DNA from 2 places in the Enterobacter sp. 186315 genome. Region 1 is predicted to be linked to the other one. Evidence: predicted binding sites of a transcription regulator. Region 1 holds the regulator's gene; the other holds the start of a gene.
What was found. Region 1 encodes CRP, which controls carbon source genes, mostly activating them, when cyclic AMP is high. Its sites were predicted from a motif close to ATGTGANNNNNNTCACAT; they were not measured.
Positions count from the first base shown of each region.

Region 2: the regulator CRP is predicted to act here: its motif matches at 1,861-1,878, upstream of ydfZ (putative selenium delivery protein YdfZ).

Region 1 covers NZ_JBPTTK010000024.1:22,078-25,730, forward strand. The annotation lists gene ACSVHP_RS19925 (phosphoribulokinase) at 1-533, shown strand, start outside; gene ACSVHP_RS19930 (OsmC family protein) at 600-1,004, opposite strand; gene crp (cAMP-activated global transcriptional regulator CRP) at 1,317-1,949, shown strand; gene ACSVHP_RS19940 (YccS/YhfK family putative transporter) at 2,007-3,653, shown strand, end outside.
Region 2 covers NZ_JBPTTK010000001.1:296,789-300,441, reverse strand. The annotation lists gene ydfG (bifunctional NADP-dependent 3-hydroxy acid dehydrogenase/3-hydroxypropionate dehydrogenase YdfG) at 1-437, shown strand, start outside; gene ACSVHP_RS01470 (GntR family transcriptional regulator) at 528-1,214, shown strand; gene ACSVHP_RS01465 (universal stress protein) at 1,258-1,689, opposite strand; gene ydfZ (putative selenium delivery protein YdfZ) at 1,975-2,178, shown strand; gene ACSVHP_RS01455 (mannitol dehydrogenase family protein) at 2,221-3,653, opposite strand, start outside.

The sequences.
Region 1 (3,653 bases):
CCTTTACCCCGTGGCAGCCGCTCCCTGAGCCGACCGACGTGCTGTTTTATGAAGGGCTGCACGGCGGCGTGGTGACCGCGCAACACGACGTGGCGCGCCATGTGGATCTGCTGGTGGGCGTGGTGCCGATTGTGAACCTGGAGTGGATCCAGAAGCTGACGCGCGATATGAGCGAGCGCGGGCACTCCCGCGAGGCGGTGATGGATTCGGTGGTGCGTTCCATGGAAGATTACATCAACTTCCTGACCCCGCAGTTCTCCCGCACCCACATCAACTTCCAGCGCGTCCCGACGGTGGACACCTCAAACCCGTTTGCCGCCAAAGGCATCCCGTCGCTGGACGAGAGCTTTGTGGTCATCCATTTCCGCAATCTGGATAACATCGATTACCCCTGGCTGCTGGCGATGCTGCAAGGCTCTTTCATTTCTCATATGAATACTTTAGTGGTTCCGGGCGGGAAAATGGGGCTGGCGATGGAGCTGATCATGACCCCGCTGGTGCAGCGGTTGATGGAAGGGAAGCAGATCGAGTGATCATTTTCCCTCTCCCTGTGGGAGAGGGCCAGGGTGAGGGCATCAACGCGCACGATGCCCAATTTGTTACGCTTCGATCACCTCAAACGAATGCGTAATTTTTACCGCTTTCTCCAGCATTAACGCCACAGAGCAGTATTTCTCCGCAGAAAGGTCAACCGCGCGCGATACCGCCGCGTCCTTGAGCGCTTTTCCGGTCACGATAAAATGCAGATTAATGTGGGTGAAATAGCGTGGAGCCTCTTCGCGACGTTCTGAAGTAAGCTTTACCTCGCAATCGGTGACGTCATGACGCCCTTTTTGCAAAATCGACACCACGTCAATCGCGCTGCAACCGCCCGCCGCCATCAGCACCATCTCCATTGGGCTTGGGGCTTTATCGCCGGAGTTGCCGTCCATCAAAATCTGGTGTCCGGAAGCGGATTCGCCCAGGAACGTTAAACCTTCAACCCATTTCACACGCGCTTGCATATTCATTAACTCCAACGTTGCATTTTTGGTGACAGATTACGCGTGCGTTACATTTCTCGCAACGGAAGGCGACATGCATCATGCTGAAGCGAGACACCAGGAGACACGCGGCAAAAGCTATGCTAAAACACTCGGGATGCTACAGTAATACATTGACGTTACACATGTATGCAGAGGACATCAAACTTTACTGGCTGCGATAATGTTACGACAGCCGACTTCCCAGGGTATGGGTAAGAATTCGATTGCAACCCCAGAGTCTGGATGCATCTTATGACTCTGGTGACAGCTTATAACAGAGGATAACAGCGCATGGTGCTTGGCAAACCGCAAACAGACCCGACACTTGAATGGTTCTTGTCTCATTGCCATATTCATAAGTATCCATCAAAGAGCACGCTGATTCACCAGGGTGAAAAAGCGGAAACGTTGTATTACATCGTTAAAGGCTCGGTGGCAGTGCTGATCAAAGATGAGGAAGGCAAAGAAATGATCCTTTCTTATCTGAACCAGGGCGATTTCATCGGTGAACTGGGCCTGTTTGAAGAAGGCCAGGAACGTAGCGCCTGGGTTCGTGCGAAAACCGCGTGTGAAGTGGCTGAAATCTCCTACAAGAAATTCCGTCAGCTGATTCAGGTTAACCCTGACATCCTGATGCGTCTCTCTTCCCAGATGGCGCGCCGTCTGCAAGTGACCTCCGAGAAAGTGGGTAACCTCGCCTTCCTGGACGTGACAGGCCGTATCGCACAGACGCTGCTGAACCTGGCGAAACAGCCAGACGCCATGACCCACCCTGACGGTATGCAAATTAAAATCACGCGTCAGGAAATTGGTCAGATCGTCGGCTGTTCTCGTGAAACGGTTGGCCGTATCCTGAAAATGCTCGAAGACCAGAACCTGATTTCCGCCCACGGTAAAACTATCGTGGTTTACGGGACCCGTTAATTCCGGTCAAACGGCGTGGCATCGCGAGGTGCCACGCCGTTTTTGTCTCTATTCCCCATGTGGCGCAGGCTGATCTATCACCCGGAAGTTAACTATGCACTGCGACAAACGCTGGTGTTATGTCTTCCCGTGGCCGTGGGGCTGATGCTCGGCCATCTGCAACAAGGTCTGCTGTTCTCCCTCGTTCCCGCCTGCTGCAACATTGCCGGTCTGGACACGCCGCACAAACGCTTTTTCAAACGCCTGATTATTGGCGGCTGCCTGTTTGCAGGCTGTAGCCTCGCCGTGCAGCTGCTGCTGGCCCGCGATATCCCGCTCCCGCTGATCTTAACCGTGCTGGCGATGACGCTCGGCGTGACGGCAGAAATTAGCTCGCTGCACGCCCGGCTGCTGCCCGCCTCGCTGATTGCCGCCATCTTCACCCTGAGCCTCGCCGGGAACATGCCGATATGGGAGCCGCTGCTGATCTACGCGCTCGGCACGCTGTGGTACGGGCTGTTTAACTGGTTCTGGTTCTGGCTGTGGCGCGAACAGCCGCTGCGCGAATCCCTGAGCCTGCTGTACGTTCAGCTTGCGGACTATTGCGAGGCGAAATATACCCTGCTCACCCAGCACGCCGATCCGGAAAAGTCGCTGCCGCCGCTGCTCACCCGCCAGCAGAAGGTGGTGGATCTCATCAGCCAGTGTTATCAGCAGCTGCATATGCTCGCCGCCAATAAAAACCAGGACTACAAGCGCCTGCTGCGCATTTTCCAGGTGGGGCTCGATCTCCAGGAGCATATCTCCGTCAGCCTTCACCATCCGCAGGAGGTGCAAAAGCTGGTGGAGCGCAGCCACGCCGAAGCGGTGATCCGCTGGAACGCCCAGACCGTTTCCGCACGCCTGCGCACGCTGGCGGACGACATTCTTTATCACCGCTACCCCACGCGTTTTAACATGGACAAACAGCTTGGCGCGCTGGAGAAAATTGCCCGTCAGCACGCGGATAACCCGGTCGGGCAGTTCGCCGCGTGGCACTTCAGCCGCATTGCGCGCGTGCTGCGCACCCAGCGTCCGCTCTATCCGCGCGATCTGATGGCCGACAAGCAAAAACGTCTGCCGCTGCTGCCCGCGCTGAAAAGCTATCTGTCCCTTAAGTCCGCCGCCCTGCGCAACGCCGCGCGGATAAGCGTGATGCTCAGCATCGCCAGCCTGATGGGGATGGCGCTGCACCTGCCTAAGCCCTACTGGATCTTAATGACCGTGCTGTTCGTGACCCAAAACGGCTACGGCGCCACGCGGGTGCGCATTCTGCACCGGGCGGGCGGCACCATGGCGGGGCTGATCATTGCCGGTATAACGCTGCACTTCCACGTCCCGGACGGGTACACGCTGATGGGAATGCTGGTGGTGACGGTGGTGAGCTACCTGATTATCCGCAAGAACTACGGCTGGGCGATGGTGGGCTTTACGGTGACGGCGGTGTACACCCTGCAACTGCTGACCCTCAACGGCGAGCAGTTTATTGTCGCCCGGCTGGTGGATACGCTGATTGGCTGCCTGATTGCCTTTGGCGGCATGGTCTGGCTGTGGCCGCAGTGGCAGAGCGGGCTGCTGCGCCAGAACGCCCACGACGCGCTGGAGGCAGATCAGCAGGCGATTCGTCTGATCCTGAGCGACGATCCGCAGCCCTCCCCGCTGGCGTATCAGCGCATGAAGGTGAAC
Region 2 (3,653 bases), on a different contig from region 1:
ACACCAACAACAAAGGGCTGGTGTACATGACCCGCGCCGTGCTGCCCGGCATGGTTGAGCGCAATCGCGGCCATATCATTAACATCGGCTCTACCGCAGGCAGCTGGCCTTACGCGGGCGGCAACGTCTACGGCGCGACCAAAGCCTTCGTTCGCCAGTTCAGCCTGAACCTGCGCACCGACCTGCACGGCACCGCGGTGCGCGTCACCGATATCGAGCCCGGCCTGGTGGGCGGCACCGAGTTCTCCAACGTGCGCTTCAAGGGCGATGACGCGGAAGCGGATAAAACCTACGAAAACGCCAACGCCCTGACGGCAGAAGATGTGACCGAAGCGGTCTGGTGGGTGTCGACGCTGCCTGCGCACGTCAATATCAACACCGTTGAGATGATGCCGGTCAGCCAGACCTACGCTGGTCTTAGCGTGCATCGCGGCTAATTTGCCCTTCCCGGCCTGCGGGCCGGGTCTGGGATGACGGTCAAAAGAATGGTAGTATGCTCGGGTTAACTCTCTGAGAAATCACAACCCATGGCCGCCGAATCCCAACTTAATCCCACCCAGCCCGTTAATCAGCAAATCTATCGTATTCTGCGACGAGATATCGTTCATTGCCTGATCCCGCCGGGAACGCCGCTTTCCGAAAAAGAAGTGTCGGTGCGTTTCGACGTGTCCCGCCAGCCGGTGCGCGAAGCCTTTATCAAGCTCGCGGAAAACGGCCTGATTCAGATCCGCCCCCAGCGCGGCAGCTACGTGAATAAGATTTCGCTCTCGCAAGTGCGTAACGGCTGCTTCGTGCGCCAGGCCATCGAGCGCGCCGTCGCCCGCCGTGCGGCTTCTCTCATTGATGACAACCAGTGTTACCTGCTGGAGCAAAACCTCAATCAGCAGCGCATTGCCATCGACCGCAAGCAGCTGAACGACTTCTTCCTGCTCGACGACGAGTTTCACCAGAAGCTGGCGCAAATCGCCGACTGCCAGCTGGCGTGGGACACCATCGAGAACATCAAGGCCACCATCGACCGCGTGCGCTACATGAGCCTTGACCATGTCTCCCCGCCTGAAATGCTGCTTCGCCAGCACCACGATATTTTTTCCGCGCTGGAAAAACGCGATCTGGACGGCGTAGAAAATGCCATGACCATGCATTTGCAGGAAATTAGCGAATCGGTGCAGTTAATTCGACAGGAAAATAGCGACTGGTTCAGCGAAGATTAATGGCTGCCGCATCCCGGGAATATCCGGGGACGCGGCGGTGATATTAGCGAACAACTAATACCGGAATGCGGGCATAGCGCAATATAGATTCGGCGTTAGAGCCCAGCAGGTGCGTGGACATACTCGGGTTTTTCGAACCAATCACAATCACGTCATATTCCCCTTCGTTGCTCAGCGCAATAATTTCATCACGCACGTTGCCGAAGCGGACTTTTGTTTCGATTTTCTCCGGCGACATATCGAATAACCGCTTTAAGCCGTTCATCTTTTTCTCTGACTCGGCGGAAATATACTCTTCGAACTTTTTAATGTCGGCATTGAAACCGCGCAGCAGCGAGCGGCTGCTGGCCGGCAGGATGTTCACCAGCGTGATGGACGCCCCTTCTGCCTTCGCCAGATTCACGGCGTGACGCACCGCTTTGTCGCTCAAATCCATTTCAAATACATCAACAGGCATCAAAATGTTTTTATACATAAGCCTGACTCCTTATTCCTGAGAAGCATTATTTGCTGCATTCAGAGTGACACCGTTATTATAAACGAAGACTAAACGGTCACCTGACGCAACTATCAATAAAAGAAAACAATTGTCCGCTTTGTAAATAGCCGTTGAGTTACGTCAGCGCGCGCCGGATATAAGAAAAAAGTGTGAGCTTGATCAAAAACAAGAAATGCACCGCCAGAGAGGCGTATTAATAATGCCTCGTAAACGGCAGGCATAATATCGCCGTCACGATTTGGCATGAGAGGAGAAAATACCATGATGACTTACGATCGTAACCGTAACGCTATTACCACCGGCAGCCGCGTGATGATTAACGGCACCGGGCGCACCGGGGTGATTAAAGCGATTCACAGTGAAGGCCTTGACGCGATGCACGTGCGTCGCAGCAAAACGGTTGAAGTGGAAGGCTGTGAAGGTAAATTCGAACCGATTGAACTGATCCGTCTGGGTATGCACTAAGACGTACAAGAACATGCCGCCGCGAACGGCGGCATGAAAGGATTACAGCTGTGCCGCGTACTGCGCAACCGTCGCTTTCGCGCCCTTCTCCACCAGGGTTTTATACGCCGTCATCACCGCGTCCACAAACACCGCGTCCTGCGGCAGTTCTTTACCGAAGATAGCCTCGATGCCCAGCAGCGCTTTCACGCGGCTTTCGCCCTCTTCGCTACCCTTGACCGCCGCCTGAATCACGGCCAGCTGCGGATCGCTCACTTCAATCGCATTGCCCTGCTCGTCCACGCCGCCGACATAGCGCATCCAGCCCGCCACGCCCAGCGCCAGCAGCGGGAAGCTCTTCTGGTGCACCAGATGCCAGCGAACGGAGTCCAGCATACGCTGAGGCAGCTTCTGGCTACCGTCCATCGCGATCTGCCAGGTGCGGTGGCGCAGCGCAGGGTTGCTGTAACGCGCGATCAGCATGTCGGCGTAATGCGCCAGATCCACGCCTTTCACCTTCAGCGTCGGCGCCTGCTCTTTCAGCATCAGCGCGTGGGCCGCACGACGATAGTTGTCGTCTTCCATACAGTCGTTAATGTGCTGATAGCCCGCCAGGTAACCAAGATAGGCCAGGAACGAGTGGCTGCCGTTCAGCATACGCAGCTTCATCTCTTCAAACGGGATCACGTCTGCCACCAGCTCCGCTCCTGCTTTTTCCCACTGCGGACGGCCGGCCACAAAGCTGTCTTCAATCACCCACTGACGGAACGGCTCGCAGGCCACGCCTGCCGGATCGCGCACGCCGGTCAGCTGTTCGATTTTGTCCAGGGTATCGGCGGTGACCGCCGGAACAATGCGATCCACCATCGTGGACGGGAAGGTCACGTTCGCTTCGATCCAGTCCGCCAGCTCGCCGTTCACCGCGCGGGCATAGGCGCAGATGACGTTGCGCATCACATGGCCGTTTTCCGGCATGTTGTCGCAGGACATTACGGTAAATGGCGCTAAACCGGCCGCCTTACGACGCGCCAGCGCTTCCACAATCACGCCCAGCGCGGAGGTTGGCTGGTGCGGGTTTTTCAGGTCAGCCACGATAAACGGGTGATCGAGCATCAGTTGCCCGGTCGCCGGAGAGTGGCAGTAGCCCTTCTCGGTAATGGTGAGCGACACGATAGCCACCTGCGGCTCGCACATGGCGTTCAGCACGGTTTCCAGACCATCAACCTGAACGTGCAGCGCTTTTTTCACCACGCCGACCACGCGTGAGGTCCAGGCATCCGCTGACATTTCGGCAACGGTGTAAAGATTATCCTGAGCCTTAAGATCGGCAATCTGCTGCTCGCCGCCAATCAGGTTCACTTCGCAGTAACCCCAGTCGCTACCCTGCTCGGCGGCCAGGATATCGGTATACACCGCCTGGTGAGCGCGGTGGAAAGCGCCAAACCCTAAATGGACAATTCGCGTTTTCAGGCTGTCGCGATCGTACTGAGGAAGCG